4 regions of the Roseibium sp. Sym1 genome follow, and region 2 is predicted to be linked to each of the others. Evidence: riboswitches for the same ligand, from Rfam matches in the RefSeq annotation. Region 2 holds a riboswitch; each other region holds the start of a gene.

Region 1 (4,626 bases), on a different replicon from region 2:
TGATTCATTGTCGATATTTACGCTTTTTCCGATCCGGGACACGTAGCGTCTTGCCGCTTGCGCCCCTCTCCCCCCTGGAGGGGGAGATGTCCGGGAACCGGACAGAGGAGGGGGCGCAGCGGTTCCGCGAATTCGAAAAAGGCCTTGTTTGCCGAGAGGTTGAGCCCCCCCTCTCCTATCGGAGACATCTCCCCCTCCAGGGGGGAGACTGGAACAAGCGGCATAGCCTGATTGTGGTCAGAGGTTCCTGCTTAACCGGACAGCAGTGGGTCAAGCCATGGCATGACGTCGGTAAAGGTCATTTTTGTGTGTCTACCGCCACTTCTCCGTCGCCGCGATCCATTCCCGCGTGCGCGCTTCCGGGTCCGCATTGCGGGTGATGTCCGTGACAACCGCCGCGCAGTCCGCGCCGTTTTCAAAGACCGCCGGCAGACGCTCCGGATTGAGGCCGCCAATCGCGACCAACGGCAGATCACCGGCCTGGCGCTTCCACCTGGCGATCTTCTCCACGCCCTGGGGCGCCCATTTCATCTTTTTCAGGATGGTGGGATAGACCGGGCCCAGCGCCACATAATCCGGATCAACGGCAAGCGCTGTCTCCAACTCCTCACCGTCATGGGTGGAGACACCGAGTTTCAGACCAGCCTTTCGAATGGCACCCACGTCGGCCTCGGCCAGATCCTCCTGGCCGAGATGAACAAAGTCGCAGCCCGCGTCGATGGCGAGTTGCCAATAGTCATTGACAACCAGCTGACAGGCATTTTCCGCGCAGATTGCCTTCGCGTCCGCGATCTCCCGGCGCAGCACCTCCTCCGGCTGGTCCTTGATGCGCAATTGCACCAGCTTCACGCCGAGCGGCACCAGCCGCCTGACCCAGTCGGAACTGTCGAGGATGAGGTAAAACGGATCGAGCTTCATTCAAACACCGCCATTCCGATGACCGGGGTGGACGGAACCGCCATGTCGCGCGGTTCCAGGGGAATTGCCTCATAAGCCAGCCGGCCGGCTTCGACAGCCCGGGCAAAGGCCCCGGCCATGGCCACCGAATCGCCCGCCTTGGCGACGGCCGTGTTCAGGAGAACCGCGTCAAAGCCGAGTTCGAGCACATGCGCCGCATGGGAAGGCCGGCCAAGCCCGGCATCTACCACCAGCGGAATTTCCCTGAAATGCGCACGATAGCTTTTCAGCGCCTCCGGATTGACCGGCCCCCTCGCCGAGCCGATGGGCGCACACCAGGGCATCAGCACTTGGCAGCCCGCCTGGAGAAGCTTCTCACCGACGACCACATCCTCGGTTGTATACGGGAACACCTTGAAGCCGTCGGCGCTCAGGATCCGTGCGGCCTCGACAAGTCCGAAGACATCCGGTTGCAGGCTGTCGTGGTGACCGATCACTTCCAGCTTGATCCAGTCGGTGCCAAAAAGTTCCCGCGCTATCTTTGCCGTCGTGACCGCTTCCTTGAACGAATGGCAGCCAGCGGTGTTGGGCAGGACGCGCACGCCGAGTTCACGGATCAGTTCCCAGAACCGGCCTCCCGAACCACCGTTCGCTGTCTCCCGTCGGAGCGATACCGTCACGATTTCCGTACCGGAGGCCTTCACCGCCTCGCCGAGCACCTTGGGGGACGGGTATTGTGCCGTCCCCAGAAGCAGTCGAGAGGAGACGGTTTCGCCATAGAAGGTCACCACTGGTCAGCCTCCCTGCATGGGTGACAGGATCTCGATCCTGTCACCGGTCTGTAGAACACAGGCAGCCCGATCCTCTGCCGGGACAAGGTCACCGTTGTGCGCCGTTGCCAGGAAATCGTGGTCATAGGCCAGCTCTTCCAGAAGCAGGGCCAGCGTCGCACTCGCAACCTGCCGGTCCTCGCCGTTAATGATGAGGTTCATGCGCCGTCTCCAGGTCTTGCGAAAAAATGAGCTCTGCCGCTTCGGCGGCGAAATGGGGAGCCAGCAGGAAACCATGCCTGTAGAAGCCGTTGAGCGAGACCGTCCTCCCCTTGCGCCGGATACGCGGCAGATTGTCCGGATAGGCGGGACGCAGCCCCGCCCCGGTCTCGATGATCCTTGCTTCCGCGAACCCCGGATGGAGGCTGTAGGCAGCATTGAGCAGCTCCATTGTGGACCGCACGGTGATCGGGCCGCTATCGGCGCTCTCGATCATCGTCGCCCCCACCATGAAGTGATGATTGTCCCTGGGGACCACATAGACGGGGATCCGCGGATGCAGGAACCTGACCGGCCGGGACAGGGTCACCTCGGGTGCGTGCAGCAACAGCATCTCGCCGCGCACCGGCCTGAGGTCCGGATCCTCCGCCGCTATCCCGGTACAATCCACGGCAAGGTCTGCATCGGATCCGGCATGCTTTCCACAGCAGCAATACTGGACGCCTTGGCCGACCAGCTTGTCGAGCAGGCCGGTCAGGGCCTTGCGCGGGTCAAGATGTGCTTCCCTCTCGAAGAACAATGCCCTGGCAAAACGGCCTGCGAGATCCGGTTCAAGGGCGCCGATCGCGTCGCGGTCAACATGGCTGAAACCATCGGTGCGCGCCGCGAACCGGTCAAGTTCCCCGGTGTCCCTTGGCGAAGCCACCACCAGTGTGCCGTTTCGCCTGACAAGGCCAGGCACCGCCCTGTCCCACCAGTCAATCGATCCACGTCCCAGGACAAGCACTGCCTCTTCGGCATTTTCCCGTTCGCACCAGGGTGCGAGCATACCGCCAGCGAGCCAGGAAGCGCTCCGGCGCATGTCGCGACCGCGCTCAAGCAGGCTCACCTCTGCTCCGCGTCCAATCAGCTCCAGTGCAAGCGCCAGTCCGGCGACACCGGAACCGCGAATTTCCACCTTCATGGCAGCCCCACTCGTGTGGACAGCCGCCCGGGGGGCATCGTCAGGGAGACAATGATCTGCGCCAAGTCCGCACTCCGGCAAGGCAGGCACCACCTTGCTTCTCAGGTGGTCAAACCGGAACGGGACGGCTGAAAGGGACACGGGGCGGATCGACCCTGAACAGTCCCTGAGGCACCCTCCCTTCGCCAGCATGACCTGGATCAGGTTCGTCGGGTCCCTGCGCCGCGCAATTGCGCCAGCAGTATCTCAGCCCCTTGTCGGGACACCCCGGGTGAAGTTTCCTTGTGCCGTCGCCAGACCGGTCCTGTCAAGGGAGTGCCTCCTGATCGAGACTTGCAAGGAATGAGCGGACCTCGGCGAGCGTGGTCAGCCGATACACCGCGAGATGTGCGGGTGGTGTCCGGTAGACAGCCTCCAGCTTGTCGCGTGCGGAGTTCCGCGTGCGCCAGATGAAATGGAGAAAATCGACGGTCTGCAGATTGAAGCGCTCGGGACAACCGTCGGGCAGATCCGGCCGCGTGCGTCCGTAGTGTTTCATCGACCGCCTGAGGACACGGAACAGACGCAGGCCGACAGGCACGTCCAGCCAGACAAAGGTGTCCGCCCGGGCGACCCGCTCCGCATACGTGCCGGAGTGTCCCCCCTCGAAGATCCAGTGGTCCTGGATGTGCACCTCGTGGGTCAGCCGGTCTTTCTCCGCTCTCGGGCGCTCCACCCAGCCGGAGCACCAGTGGATTTTGTCCATATGGAAGACCGGCAGACCGGTTTTTTCTCCCAATGCCGTGGCGAGCATGCTCTTGCCGGACCCGGGACCGCCGACGATCATGACGCGTTTCATGGGACACCTTCGAGGAAAGCGAGGGAAAGGGTTGGCGGTTATACACGGTCCGGTCAGGAAGGAAAGCCGGAAACAGACTGTTCAATGGACACATTCGTGGCCGCAACCCTATCTAATTGGCACATGGACGATACGAATTGATGGAGAGGCCGATGAGCTGGTTGAACTGCCCCGACCCCGTGCCGGGAAACGCATCGAGTTGCGACCCGATCGATACGGTCATCGTTCCGCGCACGTCGGATCTTGGCGGGTTTTCCGTGCGCCGCGCCCTGCCCTCGGCCAAGCGGCGCATGATCGGCCCGTTCATCTTTTTCGACCAGATGGGTCCCGCGGAACTTCTGGTCGGCGGAGGCATCGACGTTCGGCCTCATCCTCATATCGGTCTTGCCACCGTGACCTATCTCTTTGAAGGCGAGATGTATCACCGGGACAGCCTGGGAACCGAAATCGCGATCGCTCCGGGAGCGCTCAACTGGATGAACGCCGGCAAGGGCATTGTGCACTCGGAACGCGAACGTCCGGAACGCCTTCAGGCAAAACGGCCACTGTTCGGCCTGCAGAGCTGGGTCGCCCTGCCAAAGCATCTGGAAGAAAGTGACCCGAGCTTTCAGCACTTTGGCACGGAAGAGCAGCCGGAATTCGCCGACAAGGGGGCTTCGGTGAAACTGATCGCCGGAGATCTCTATGGGCACAAGGCGCCGGTCTCGACCGCATCGGACATGTTCTATGCCGACATTACCCTGGAACCCGGCGCAAGAATTCCCCTGGACGCGGGCTGGGAAGAGCGTGGCCTCTACACGGTATCAGGCCAAATCAGCATCGCGGGCCAGAGCTTCGATCCGGCGCAACTCCTGGTGTTCAAGGCCGGCGATCACCTTGTGGTCGAAAACAACGGCCTGGTGCCGGCGCGTTTCGTGGTGCTTGGTGGAGAGCCGATG
Region 2 (4,626 bases):
GGTTGAACTGGTCCTCCCAGCGGAACTCGAAACGGGCGCGCGACAGGGCGTCGTCGCGGACCTTCGCTGCCGGATGACCCTTGGCGAGGTCGGCGGCATGGGCGGCGATCTTGTAGGTTATGACACCGGTCTTCACATCATTGCGGTCGGGAAGGCCGAGGTGTTCCTTCGGCGTGACGTAGCAGAGCATCGCCGTGCCGAACCAGCCAATCATCGCGGCACCGATGCCCGAGGTGATATGGTCGTAACCCGGCGCGATGTCGGTCGTCAGCGGTCCGAGCGTGTAGAACGGCGCCTCGCCGCAGACCGCAAGCTGCTTGTCCATGTTCTCCTTGATCTTGTGCATCGGCACATGACCAGGGCCTTCGATCATGACCTGGCAGTCTTTCGCCCAGGCGATCTTCGTCAGCTCTCCGAGCGTTTCCAGTTCGGCGAACTGCGCTGCGTCGTTGGCGTCGGCAATCGAGCCCGGACGCAAGCCGTCACCAAGTGAAAAGGAAACGTCGTAGGCACGGCAAATGTCGCAGATCTCCTCGAAATGCTCGTAAAGGAAGCTCTCCTTGTGATGATGCAGGCACCACTTGGCCATAATCGAACCGCCGCGCGATACGATGCCGGTAACGCGGTTGACGGTGAGCGGAATGTAGGAGAGCCGGACACCGGCATGGATGGTGAAATAGTCGACGCCCTGTTCGGCCTGCTCGATCAGCGTGTCGCGGAAGACTTCCCAGGTAAGGTCCTCGGCAATGCCGCCAACCTTTTCCAGCGCCTGGTAGAGCGGCACCGAGCCGATCGGAACCGGCGAATTCCGGATGATCCATTCACGAATGTTGTGGATGTTGCGCCCGGTCGATAGGTCCATGACGGTGTCGGCGCCCCAGCGAGTCGCCCAGACCATTTTCTCGACTTCCTCCGCCATCGACGAGGTGACGGCAGAGTTGCCGATATTGGCGTTGATCTTCACCAGGAAGTTCCGGCCAATGATCATCGGCTCCGCTTCCGGATGGTTGATATTGGCTGGGATGATCGCGCGCCCGCGGGCGACTTCCTCGCGGACGAAGTCCGGTGTAACAAAATCCGGGATCGCCGCGCCGAAGCTCTCTCCATCACGGGGAAGCTTTTCGTTTGCAGCCTTGCGACCAAGGTTTTCCCGGATGGCGATGAATTCCATCTCTGGCGTGATGATGCCGGCGCGGGCATAGGCGATCTGGGTGACGGTCTTGCCGTCTTTGGCGCGGCGCGGTTTCTGCAGGTTAGGGAATTGCAGTGTCAGGCGCTCGCCGGTGGCAAAGCCGTTGTCTTCCGGCTTGACCATGCGGCCCTCATATTCCTCCGTGTCACCGCGGGCGGCGATCCACTCGGCGCGAAGGCGCGGCAGTCCCATTTCAATATCGATCGCCTGGGTCGGGTCGGTATAGGGACCGGAGGCATCATAGACCGTGACGGGCGGTTCGCCGGCGGCCGGATGGACTGCGATCTCGCGCACTGGTACGCGGATATCGGGATGAATTTCGCCCGGCTTGTAAACCTTTGTAGAGGCAGGCAGCGGCCCCTTGGTGATTTCGGGCGTAATAGTCTTGGTGGCAATGTTCATTCTGAGGCTCCAATCTTTCAAGTTGGAGACCCAGTTCGAAGCCGGAATGATGGAAAGACGCCATGACGCTCCGGATTCTGGGCAACGTCGTACTGCAGCGCTTGCACCGTCCCTACGCCAGTATGAACTGGATCAGGTTCAACGGGTCACTGCGCTGCCATCAATCAACGGCCCAGCAGTATCTCAGCCCCTTGCCGGGGCACCCCTGGTAACGTTGCCATCGGCCATCATCCACGTGCGTTTGTCAATACAGAGATGCTTGGCTCGACGAGGAAGTGCTGTCACTTTGGCGGCAAAAGGTTGAAGGAAATGTGCCGGGTGACTCCAAAAAGTTGTCCGCGGACAACAATGCGAAGTTCTTGTCGAAACTAGGCTGAAAAATGCACTTGGTTAAGCGTTTGTAAATTGGTAACGAATCGGAGCATATTGTAACAGCGCAGTTTGAGGCGTAGTTTTCAAAAATGCGCAGTTCGAGGATTTTTCGAGATGGACACCAATCTTCTGGTTGAAGGTGCTGCTGAACACCTGCCAACGACACTTTCGGCGGACGCGAATGAGCTCGCTCATCAATTGCAGATACATCAACGAAAAATCTTTCCACCTGCTTCTCAAAAGACTATCCGAAGATTTTCGCCTGCAGAAGCAGCTAAATTGATTGGCATTAAGGAAGGCTATTTACGTCAGGTCGCCGCTGATGGGCATGGCCCCGAACCAAACGAGAACGGTAGGCGCACATATTCTGTCGAGGACATGGATCATATACGTCAGGTCTTGGACGAGAAAAATGGCACGCCAAAATATGTGCCGATCCGTCGGGGAGATGAAAAGCTTCAGGTTATCACTGTAATGAACTTCAAAGGTGGTTCCGGAAAAACCACCACATCTGCTCATTTGGCTCAGTTCTTGGCGTTGCGTGGATACCGCGTTTTAACAATTGACCTTGATCCACAAGCATCATTGTCAGCGATGTTCGGACATCAACCCGAACTAGATGTCGACGAGGGAGAAACGCTTTACGGTGCTATCCGTTATGAAGACCCTCGAGCCTTAAGCGAAATCATTCGATCCACATATACGCCAAACCTCCATATTGTTCCAGGCAATCTTGAATTGATGGAATTCGAGCATGAAACGCCCAAAGCAATGTCTGAAGGACGTTCAGCGTCCATGTTTTTCGCCCGAATAGGGGAGGTGCTGACAAGCGTTGAAAGCTATTACGACGTTGTAGTCATTGATTGCCCACCTCAGCTTGGCTTTCTAACGATGTCGGCCTTAAGTGCGGCCACAGGAGTATTGATCACCGTACATCCACAGATGTTGGACGTTATGTCTATGTCCCAATTTCTTTCTATGACAGCTGAATTGATGAGTGTTGTCGAAAAGGCCGGAGGGCGTACCAGCTATGATTGGATGCGTTACTTGGTTACTCGCTTCGAACCAAACGATGGACCACAAAGCCAGATGACCGGGTTTATGCGTTCAATATTTGGAAATCGCATGCTTCAACATGCGATGCTTAAATCTACTGCTATTTCTGATGCCGGTGTTACCAAGCAAACTTTGTATGAAGTCGAAAGAAGCCAATTTGTGCGCGGTACTTATGATCGCGCAATGGAATCTATGTCTCTCGTGAACCAGGAAATCGAAGACCTCTTAAACGTGACTTGGGGACGGAGGTAAGGGATGGCACGCAAAGACCTGATCAGTTTTTCGTCGGACGAGGATGGTGAAATCCAAGGGGATCCAAATAAATCGGATCGCCCACTGGCGGGCATCACGCCAAATAGACGGTCAAGTTCACCGGTTGGAGGCATCGCAAAAACTCTTGGCTCACTCTCAAGTCAGATGGACCGTGCTAGTGAATTAGAACGGCAACTGTTGGAAGGACAAAAGGTCGTTGAACTGGATCCCTCTCAAATAGACGATTCATTTGTTCGCGACCGTTTGGAAGCGGACCCGGAAGTCGAGAGGGACTTTGTTCAACAAATCGATGAGCACGGGCAATTAGTACCAATCCTTGTTCGTCCAAACCCGGCTCAAAAGGGTCGCATGCAGGTGGCATTCGGCCATCGTAGACTTCGGGCGGCCAGAAGCCTCAATCGAAAGGTCAAGGCTGTCGTTCGGGAGTTGAACGATGAGCAACTGGTCGTTCTTCAAGGGCAGGAAAACAGTGCCAGAACCAATCTTTCCTATATAGAACGTGCGTTGTTTGCAGCGCGATTGGAAGACCAAAAGTTCAAGCGGAATGTCATTATATCTGCGCTCAAAGTGGACAGAGCGGCTGTATCAAAAATGATCAAGCTGATCAGAGAATTGCCCGTCGAATTGATTGTTGCGATTGGCGCCGCTCCTGGTACAGGGCGACGAAAATGGATGGAACTTGCTGAGTTAGCAAAATTGGTTGATTGGAAGCCACTTCGAGAAATGTTGTCCGCGGACAACATCGCAGAGCTGACTTCGGACGAGCGTTTCGAATTCGTGCTTCGCAGCGCGAAGAAAGCAATAAAGCCGAAAAAACCAAAGATGGTGGTCCAACATGTTGAGCACGTACCGGTGACGATCAGATCGACCAAAAGCGGCACTACGTTCACCGTAAATGGAGCTAAAGCTCCAGGATTCGATGAGTTTTTGAAGGCTCAACTGAACAGTCTCTATGCGGATTACATGAAAGAGAGGGGGGAGTAAATGAGGCTCTAAACGAAAGAACCCGCCACAAGGGCGGGTCCAAACTTGAGATAAGCACGAGTGCCTATGCTCTATGTGTAGCAGCTAAAATCATAGAATCACTTGTAGCGCAACGCAAGTTCTGTCTTTGAGCAGAGCACGATTTCTTGCGTCTTTTTGCTTGTCTCGCATCTGAACACTCAGTGTCCGGTCGCGTTTATGCGCTTCCGGCAAAGGAGGACTTATGTCTTCGTCTCAGCAGATTGCGAGTTTTCGCAAGGTGTCTGCCGGGATCCTTGCGAGCGCGCATCTGGCGTCCCAGGAGGATCGGCCGAAGGTCACCAAAAAGGAAATCTCCCTGGTTCTGA
Region 3 (4,626 bases), on a different replicon from region 2:
AGCTCGTCGAAGACCGGCACCCCATTTTCTTCCGGGAAGAACGCCTTGCCGGCCTTGCCTTCGATCTCGATCTGGGTCAGCTCGAAATTGCGATAGGCGCCGATCACCGCATCCACCTGGCCGGACAGCAACGAACCGGACAAGGCAAAATTGACATTCACCAGCTCGACATCGTCCATGGTCAGACCCACCGAACGCAGCATCTGGCCGAGCATGGCGTCCTCGAAACCGGAGACGGAGAAGCCGATCGTCTTGCCCTTCAGGTCCGCCAATTCCTTTATGGGGCCGTCCTTGAGAACAATCAGCGAGTTGAGCGGCGTTTCGACCAGCGTACCGATCCATTTCAGCGGCAGGTCTTCCTCGATCTGGGCATGCAGCGTCGGCTGATAGGAGACCGCAATATCGCCCCGTCCTGCCGCCACCAGCTTCGGCGGCATGGCCGGATCCGCCGGCTCGATGATTTCCACCTCAAGGCCCTCGGCCGCGAAGAACCCCTTGGTCTGGGCCGTAACCAGCGGCGCGTGATCGGGATTGATGAACCAGTCAAGCAGCAGGGTCAGCTTGTCCGCGGCCTGGACCGGCTGAGACGCCAGAAGGCCGGCGGCGAAGACAAGAGACAGGAGTTGTTTTTTCATTGGATCCTCCGTTGCGGCAGCGTGGTTTCAGGTCACGGTCTGCCAGGGCACTAGAAACTGGGTGAAGCGGTTCACGGCAAAGCGCATGATCAGCACCATTGCCGCGAGCAGGATGAGAGCGGCGAACATCAGGTCCGCCTGCATGCGATTGCTGCTCTGGAGCATGATGAAGGCAAGCCCGCCCTTGGCTCCGGCCCACTCGCCGATAATCGCGCCCATGGGCGCGAAGACGGCGGCCACGCGCAGGCCGGAGGCAAAAGCAGGCAGGCCGGACGGCAGGCGGAACAGCCACAATTCGCGCAGCCGCGACAGCCGGTAGAGCCGGGCCAGGTCCCCCAGCCCCGGGTCGAGACGCTGGAGACCGTCGAAAAAGGTCGATGTCACGGTGAAGAAGATCACGAGGATCACGACCACGATCTTGGATGCAAGGCCGAAGCCGAGCCAAAGGACAAGAATCGGCGCGATTGCGAAAACCGGCAGCGCCTGGGTCACGAGGATCGGCGGCATCGCGAACCGGGCCGCCACCGGGAACAACCACAAAAACACAGACAGAACGGCCCCTGCCAACGCGCCCAAAACAAAACCGAGCACGGTTTCGTAGGCGGTGATCCCCGCATGATGCAGCAGGAAACCGGCGTTCTTGGCAAAGGCCGCGAACACCCGGTCCGGCCCGGGCAGGATGTAGTGCTGGGTGTCAAAAACGAAGACGATCGCAGCCCAGACCGCAACGGCGACAGCTGCACCGGTCAGGGCCCGCAGCACCGGCATCAGGAAAGACGTCATCTGGCCGACCCCTCGCGCCTGCACCCGAAGGCAATCGGGCGGGCCGGAACCGGCAACGGCAATGACAGCAACTGCCACGATGGCAGACGACAACGCATAGGATCTCCCGTCTTCGGACGCGCCGAAAATGACATTGGAGATCCGGGATTTGGCTAAAGGTTTCCGTCCCTTCGCCGGCATGACCCGGATCAGGTTCTAAGGGTTCGGCTGATGCCATCTCAGTTCCGGAAACCGGAACACCCCTCGGACCAAGGCGGACCTTGCCTCGTACGGTGGAAAAAGGCAAGCCGCGATCCGCGGCTTTTTTGGATTTGGTGGTCGCCCCTTGGGGTCAGCCGGCCTGCCAGGCTGTGATCGCCTTTTCGACCGCTTCGGCACCGACAGTGCCCTTTTCAAGGGTCAGGATGCCCCTTTTGCCGTTTTCATACAGCATCGGAATGTCGATCCAGCCGCGCTCGCGCAAAAGGGCCAGGTTCCGCTGCTGTTCGTTGGGCAGGCTGGAGAGCGCAATCCAGAAAAAGCCGGGAGAGACTTTCACCGATGCCCCGATGAGGGCATCCCCGCGGGCCTCTTCCGTCGGCTTCATGACCAGACCGGGCACGTTGACGACATCCCCGGCGGCAAAGGTTTCCGGAAACTCGTACTTGATCTCGACCAGGTGGCTCGCCGGCAGCGACGTGTCATCATTCGGCTTGATGCGGATATCCACCTTCACGTCGCGTTCGGGAATCTCGACGGAGGCGCTCAGAACCGCCTGTGCCTGACCATCGAGATTGGTTTCCTCGTCGAGGGTCCAGACGACGGCGCCCTGTGCCGCGGTGCCGGCACCTCCGCTTTCCTCGCCTTCCTCGTAGAGGATCGAGCGCTGTACGCTGCTCTCTTCCGCGACGGCAGGAACGGAGGGAGCCGCTTCTTCGGGCGAAATCGCCGCAAGGTTGTCATCCGGCACGGCCACCGGCGGTTGTTCGGGCGTGGCCGGCTCGGCGGCCGGCACCTGTTCGTTGTCGATGGACGTCACGATGGACGGCTGCGCCGGGGCCGGGGCCGGGGTGTCGTCCTGCGGCGTGATCGTCGTCGTGGTCACTGTCAGGGCGTCGGGCGCAACCACGTCGTCAGTACCGTCATTCAGCAGCCTGTCGGTGTTTTTGGTCTCGTCCGCCGCAGCCTGAGAGGGTTCATCCTGCGCCGGCGTGCCCTGGTCCGGCGCGGCGGGTTCGGGTTGAACCGCCGTCGTTGTGATCTGCGTGTCCCCGCCAGTCGCAGACGGGCCGCTGTCCGCGGTCTGCTCGCCTGCAGGAAGCAGGAAGTACGCTCCAACCGCGACCAGTATCAGCACCACGGCCGCCGCCGCGGCGATCGGCAGGATCCGGTTGCCGGACGAAACGCCGCGCAAGGCGTCCGACGCGCTTGGTTTTGCGCGCCTGCCGCGGCCGACGGTGGGGGCGGCCGTTTCCGCCTGGCTGCCCGCATTCGAATCACCCGCCTGAGCGGAGGTTGCCTGGTCAATCGACGTTTCGGGACCGGGTTCGAACAGTCCCTCATCCGCCGCCGGCCGGCTTTCAAAAGCGGGTTCCTGCCTGACCGGGGCCGTGTTCACGGCTTCAGGTTCCGCCTGGCCCGGACTGCGCTCGGCGGCATCCCTGGCGCTCTGCGTTGCCTGGCTTGCCGCCGCGCCGAGCGTTTCGGCTTCGGCCAGCGTCTCTTTCAAGGGCGAGGGCGTCGTGTCTTCGGAAGTCTCCGTGCCCTGCTCGTGGGAGACCGGGGCGGAAACGGGCGCCGGTTGCGGATCCGTTGCCGCCGGCTCGCTGTCCGGCTGCGGTGGCGCGACCACTGTCGTGACCTGCGGCGCCTCGGCCGCGGGCTCGGATTTGGGCGCAGGCGCTCCAAGCCCGAGACTTTCCCGCGCGGCCTCCGCCTCGACCTTCCGGATGGCTTCTTCCAGCCGCAGCTGCTCTGCCGTGATTTCGGACGGGGCAAGCGGCGGCTCATAGGCTTTCAGCTGATTGACGATGGCATTGCGCGCGCGGCTGTAGACGCTGCGGCGCGCGGCACCGTTGTTTTCAGGCAAAGACGCGATCGTTTTCTTCAGAATTGAATAGTAATCAGCCATCTTCCTGCCTACCGGCCGACTGCAAGGACTTGGTCCGCGGCCCGAGATTTCCAATCAGTCTCAGGCTTATAGCAAGTTTTTCATGTGCGGTGCGAATTCTTCCGGGGGAATGCAGCCGCAGCTTCCTTACAGTTCTCTGTCCTACCACAAACTCGTTGGAACGGCACACAACTGCGCGCCGCCGTCGGGTGACAACGCGCCGAAGTGATTCGCAACGCGTTGTCGTACCCTTCAATAATGTGCTTTTTGCGCCACAGATCTCAATCCTGGAACGGATTCTGCACAAGAATTGTGTCATCACGCTCGGGGCTGGTCGACAACAAGGCGACCGGAGCGCCGATGAGTTCCTCAACATGGCGCACATATTTGATCGCCTGAGCCGGCAGATCCGCCCAGGTCCGCGCGCCTTCAGTCGATTCCTTCCAGCCCGGCAGGCTTTCATAGATCGGCTTGACCCGCTCCTGCGCGCCCTGGGAGGCCGGCAGGTAGTCGATTTTCTCGCCATCCAGCTCGTAACCGACGCAGATCTTGATTTCGTCCAGCCCGTCCAGAACGTCCAGCTTGGTCAACGCGATGCCGTTGATACCGGACGTGCACACAGTCTGGCGCACCAGAACCGCGTCGAACCAGCCACAGCGGCGGCGGCGGCCGGTGACCGTGCCGAATTCGTGACCGCGGGTCCCGAGAAACTCGCCGACCTCGTCGTTCAACTCGGTCGGGAACGGACCTTCGCCGACACGCGTCGTGTAGGCCTTGGTGATGCCGAGCACGTAGTTGACCGACCCCGGACCGAGGCCGCAGCCCGTGGCCGCCTGCCCGGCAACCGTGTTGGAGGAGGTCACGAACGGATAGGTGCCGTGGTCGATGTCCAGCAGCGCGCCCTGGGCGCCCTCGAACAGGATGCGCTTGCCCTGGCGGCGCAGGTCGTCCAGCAGGTACCAGACCTTGTCCATATAGGGCAGGACCTTGTCCGCGACGCTGGCGAGTTCGTCGTAGATGGCCTGCGCGGAAATCTCTTCCTGGCCGAGGCCGCGGCGCAGGGCGTTGTGATGCGTCAGCAGTCGATCGATCTTGGCCGGCAGCGTCGTCAGGTTCTTC
Region 4 (4,626 bases), on a different replicon from region 2:
CGACGCCGGGTTCCAGAACATCGACGAGATGCCCCCGCCCGTCGTGCCGTACCCGGCAAACGACATGCCCTGATAGTAGGAGCTCTGCTCACGCAGCGCAAAACCACCCGCGTGGGCGGCGCCTGCAACCATTGATAGAGCCACCGCGGTCGTCGCAAATAGAATTGTTTTGTTCTTGGCCCACGCCATAGTGTTTCCTCCCATCCCCTCCCGCAGGGGCTTCATGACAACTATTGACAGTTTTTTCGGAGACCACACCGGGTTTCAATACAATATTGGCAGTGCGCGGCAGGGCGGATAATCATGCTGCAGCGCGAAATGCAAGGTGTTTTTCTGCAATGTTTCTGCGACAAAACACTCAAAGGCAAGATTTCGTCAGATTTCAGGCACGTTTGTCACGTCACCGACACGCACTCACACGATTGCCTAAAAAACAGGCAATTCAGCACAAGGTTTCCGATAACGTAAATTGACCCTGGAGAGTTGCGGCATTGCCACACGTTTCCCTAGGGAACATGGTGAGTTTGTTGGACAAATCGCCGGTGAGCCATCGGTAAAATGCACCAGGATTCGACATCGTTCCTGGCAGCAGAACGCGGCCAGGCAAGTCTTCCTGCGCCGTGAAAAGTGCCGTTTCGGACCGGCTGGGGCGGTACAACCGGGATCGGGTGCGGGGCGCCACCCGCTCCGGCGAAAGACGTTCCCGCGGCACAGCAGGGCGATTGGCGCCGGCCTTGAGGCCGGCAGCCTGACTGCCGGGCGCTGGATCAGCCGTCCCTTGCCGCCATGAAGCGGCGCATGGCGACATCGCTCCACGGCGCCAGGCGCGCGCGTGCCGCCTGGTGGCTCTCGTGGATGCGCCTGGCAAGCGCATCCTTCTCGGCAAATTCGGCCAGCACCTCCGCCGCCGTATCCCTCAGGGCCTCCAGCACCTCCTCGGGATAGGGCAGCACGGTGACGCCGTCCTCTTCCTGAAGCAGCTGCAGCGACCCGGCATTCTCCCAGTCGCTTTCGGCCAGCGCCCGGCCGTTCTCCGCCTTGCAGGCTTCCAGGACGATGGCCTTGAGATCATCGGGCAGGCCGTCCAGCGCCACCTTGTTGAACAGCGCTTCGCCGGTGCCGTTGGGCTCGTGGAACCCGGGCGAATAATAGCTCTTGGCGACCTTGTGGAATCCCATGGCGCGGTCCGACCAGGGCCCGAGAAATTCCGTGGCATCCAGCACGCCGCTTTGCAGGGCCTGGAACAACTCGCCCGGCGGCAGGCTGACCGGGGTCGCGCCGAGACGGCGCATGACCTCGCCGCCAAGCCCCGGCATCCGGATCTTGAGGCCCTTCAGGTCGTCCAGCCCATGGATGTCGCGCTTGAACCAGCCGCCCATCTGGACGCCGGTATTGCCCGCCATGACCGGCTTCAGGCCGAAAGGCGCATAAAGCTCGTCCCAGAGCGCCTGTCCGCCCCCCTGTTCAATCCAGGTGATGTGCTCGTGCGGCAGCAAGCCAAACGGCACCGCGGTGAAATAGACCGATGCCGGGATCTTGCCCTGCCAGAAGAACGACGCCGTGTGCGCCATTTGCGCCGTACCGGCGGACACCGCATCGAAGACGCCGAGCGCGGGCACCAGTTCGCCGGCGGCGAACAGGCGGATGCGCAGCCGGCCGCCGGACATCAGCTGGATCCGCTCGGCGATCCGCCGCGCGGTCACGCCGGGTCCCGGCAGGTTCTTGGGCCAGGAGGTCACCATCTTCCATTCCAGGGTCGCCTGCTCCTGGGCGATCGCGGGCGTTGCCAGGGCCGCCCCCGCGCCTGCGCCCGCCCCCAGAACCGCCCGGCGGCTCAGCGCCTGCGTCTGTCCTGTTTTCTCTTTGCTCATATCACTTGCTCCAGAGCGCGTGAAAATGGTGGACCGGCCCGTGCCCTGCGCCAATCTCGAGCCGGTCGGCAGCGGCGATCGCGGCCTGGATATAGGCCTTGGCCGCCCGGACCGACTGCGCCAGCGTCTGCCTGCCGGCAAGGCCGGCGGCAATGGCAGACGACAGGGTGCAGCCCGTCCCGTGGGTGTTGTCCGTTTCGATCCGCCGGTCCCGAAGCCAGACGGCGGCGCCGTCCCGGTCCAGGAACAGGTCCGCGCTTTCCGGCCCATCGCCGTGCCCGCCCTTGAGAAGCACGGCTTTGGCACCCAGTCCGAGCAGCCGCTCCGCCTGGGCGTGCATCTCCGTCTCGCTGCCGGCGGGACCGGTCTCCAGCATGCGGGCGGCTTCATGAAGGTTCGGCGTGATGATGTCGGCCAGCGGCACCAGCGCGGATATCAGCGTCTCGACCGCGCTGTCGGCCAGGAGCGGATCGCCGGAGGCGGCAACCATGACCGGGTCGAGCACGACCGGCCCGGTGTCATGCGCTTTCAGCCCATCGGCAACCGCCTCGATTGTCGCAACCGTCGACAGCATGCCGATCTTGGTGGCCTTGACCGCAAGGTCCGAATAGACCGCGTCGATCTGCGCGCGGACGAAGTCCGGCGGCACGTCGTGGATCGCGCTGACACCGAGCGTGTTCTGCGCCGTCAGGGCGGTCAGGACGCTGGCACCGAAGACGCCGTTGGCGGAAAAGGTTTTCAGATCGGCCTGTATGCCGGCACCGCCGCCGGAATCAGATCCTGCAATCGTCACCGCTATGGCGGTCATGTGGGTCTCCTCAAGTGAAACAGGGACTGCCGGTTCAGGCCGTTTTCAAACGGATCTCGATATCCCGCAGGCTGAGGCCGTAGAGGGCGTCCAGCAGTTCCGGCACGAAGCTCCCGGGCCCGCCGGAGCGTTCCGCCGCGATCTCTCCGGCAATGTTGAAGACGCTGAGGCCACAGGCGGCCGCCAGCGCCTTGTCGGCCTCCACGGCGGCAAAGGCGGCCAGAACCGCGCCGCCGGCACAGCCGGTCGCGGTGACCCGCCCCATCAGCTTGTGTCCGTTGGAAAGGCAATAGTCCTCGCCCTGGCTTTCGATCTTGTCCTCCGCGCCTGTCACCGCAAACACCGTGCCGGTCGCGATCAGGGCGTCCGCCTGTTCCCGGTCGGGGAACAGGGCCTCCAGTTCGGCCAGGTTAAGCCGCACCAGATCAGGCTGTGCTGCCAGCAGGTCCCGCGCGAACTCGCATCGCAAGGTCGAACGTTCGACAAAGACCGGATCGATACAGACGGGGCGTCCCGCCTTCTGCGCGGCCGCGACCGCAAGCGGGATCGCGCTGCGGCGCGTCTCGTCCAGCGTGCCCAGGTTGACGAGCAGCGCGTCGGACCCGGCGGCAAAGCCCGCGACTTCCTCCGGCGCCAGTGTCATCGACGGCACCGCGCCAAGCGCCAGCAGCACATTTGCAGTGAAATTCTGGGCAACCGCGTTGGTGATGGCATGAACGCGCGGTGTCGTCTGCCGGACCCGCTCCAGCACCGCATGAACGGTTTCCGGAGAAAGGTCCCGTGTCGAGGCCACCAGGGAAAGTGTCATGATCTCAAATCCCTCCGCCGGTATCATCCGGATCAGGTTCAAGGAGTTGGCGGGCCGCCTCTCAGCCCGGACCGGTATGGCCGGGCACCCCCATGAGATGACTTGACTGCTAGCAAGAGGGACATCCGAATGCAAGTCCCGGGGCATTGCGCGCCTCTCCGCGATTGACTGATACGGCGAGATGGGCGATGTCCATGAACACATTTTGATTGAAGCACTGTCCGGAGCACCGCATGACCCCGTTTTTCGTGATGATCAAATGCCAGCTGGGCAAGACCTACCAGGTCGCCAACGCGATCGCCGACGCGGAGATTGCATCCGAGGTCTATTCGACCAGCGGCGACAACGACCTCCTGGTCAAGTTCTACATCGATGACGGCGCCGATATCGGCCATTTCGTCAATGAGAAGGTGCACCCGATCGACGGCATCCAGGACACCAAGACCATCATCACCTTCAAGGCCTTTTGAAACACCTTTCCGGCCACCTCATCCAGGAGGAGCTTTCATGCAGTTTCTGAAATCGACGGCCCTTTGTCTCGGCCTCGCCCTTGCCCCCATGGCAACATCCGTGCCGGTCTCCGCCCAGGGCATGCCGCCGGAACAGATCAAGCAGATCCTTGATCTGACCAAGGCCAACTGGGTTGCCTTCCGCGACTGGCAGGGCCAGGAGCTGGTCTATTTCACCCATCTGGAATCCTGGAAATGCGGCATCGACTACGTTTTCTACGGCATCAATGACGGCCCGATCGACCAGGAATGGCAACTGGATGAATGCGATCCGGACAACCCCAACGCGGTTCTGAAGGACAAGCCCTATATCGAGCGCCCGCCCGGCTCGACCCAGTCGATCAGCGTCCAGCTGATTTTCCCGGACGGCACAAAGAGTGCTGTCGAGCGGTTCGAGTACAAGCCGCAGTAAGCGGTACCGGGCCTTCCGTCCCTGTGCCGCTATGAGCGAGACGGTGTCGAGGCGCGGCGGGATTTGGTGCGGTCGAGGCCGAGGCGGTGCTCGCGGTAGATGACGAAGATCCCCGCCGCGATCACGATCAGCGCGCCGAGCACGACTTCCGGAAGCGGCACTTCGGAAAACACCACCCAGCCGACGATGATTGCCCAGAGCATGTTGACATAGTCGAA

What was found. Region 2 has a riboswitch for thiamine pyrophosphate ahead of thiC (phosphomethylpyrimidine synthase ThiC). Riboswitches for the same ligand answer to the same signal wherever they lie in the genome.
Region 1: it holds a riboswitch for thiamine pyrophosphate, as region 2 does, so the genes downstream of both, thiO (glycine oxidase ThiO) here and thiC (phosphomethylpyrimidine synthase ThiC) in region 2, are expected to answer to the same signal.
Region 3: it holds a riboswitch for thiamine pyrophosphate, as region 2 does, so the genes downstream of both, O6760_RS12155 (ABC transporter permease) here and thiC (phosphomethylpyrimidine synthase ThiC) in region 2, are expected to answer to the same signal.
Region 4: it holds a riboswitch for thiamine pyrophosphate, as region 2 does, so the genes downstream of both, O6760_RS17865 (hydroxyethylthiazole kinase) here and thiC (phosphomethylpyrimidine synthase ThiC) in region 2, are expected to answer to the same signal.

What each region holds. Positions count from the first base shown of each region.
Region 1 covers NZ_CP114786.1:5,531,375-5,536,000, forward strand. The annotation lists gene O6760_RS25655 (thiamine phosphate synthase) at 313-918, opposite strand; gene O6760_RS25660 (thiazole synthase) at 915-1,688, opposite strand; gene thiS (sulfur carrier protein ThiS) at 1,692-1,889, opposite strand; gene thiO (glycine oxidase ThiO) at 1,873-2,850, opposite strand; TPP riboswitch at 3,010-3,130, opposite strand; gene O6760_RS25675 (DNA topology modulation protein FlaR) at 3,158-3,688, opposite strand; gene O6760_RS25680 (pirin family protein) at 3,841-4,626, shown strand, end outside.
Region 2 covers NZ_CP114789.1:7,705-12,330, forward strand. The annotation lists gene thiC (phosphomethylpyrimidine synthase ThiC) at 1-1,594, opposite strand, end outside; TPP riboswitch at 1,686-1,811, opposite strand; gene repA (plasmid partitioning protein RepA) at 2,081-3,274, shown strand; gene repB (plasmid partitioning protein RepB) at 3,278-4,279, shown strand; gene repC (plasmid replication protein RepC) at 4,503-4,626, shown strand, end outside.
Region 3 covers NZ_CP114786.1:2,656,886-2,661,511, reverse strand. The annotation lists gene O6760_RS12160 (ABC transporter substrate-binding protein) at 1-635, opposite strand, end outside; gene O6760_RS12155 (ABC transporter permease) at 663-1,511, opposite strand; TPP riboswitch at 1,567-1,672, opposite strand; gene O6760_RS12150 (hypothetical protein) at 1,750-3,528, opposite strand; gene O6760_RS12145 (adenylosuccinate synthase) at 3,789-4,626, opposite strand, start outside.
Region 4 covers NZ_CP114786.1:3,927,369-3,931,994, reverse strand. The annotation lists gene O6760_RS17880 (OmpP1/FadL family transporter) at 1-132, opposite strand, end outside; gene O6760_RS17875 (TRAP transporter substrate-binding protein) at 768-1,871, opposite strand; gene thiD (bifunctional hydroxymethylpyrimidine kinase/phosphomethylpyrimidine kinase) at 1,873-2,679, opposite strand; gene O6760_RS17865 (hydroxyethylthiazole kinase) at 2,714-3,487, opposite strand; TPP riboswitch at 3,479-3,589, opposite strand; gene O6760_RS17860 (Lrp/AsnC ligand binding domain-containing protein) at 3,721-3,957, shown strand; gene O6760_RS17855 (hypothetical protein) at 3,995-4,408, shown strand; gene O6760_RS17850 (DMT family transporter) at 4,438-4,626, opposite strand, start outside.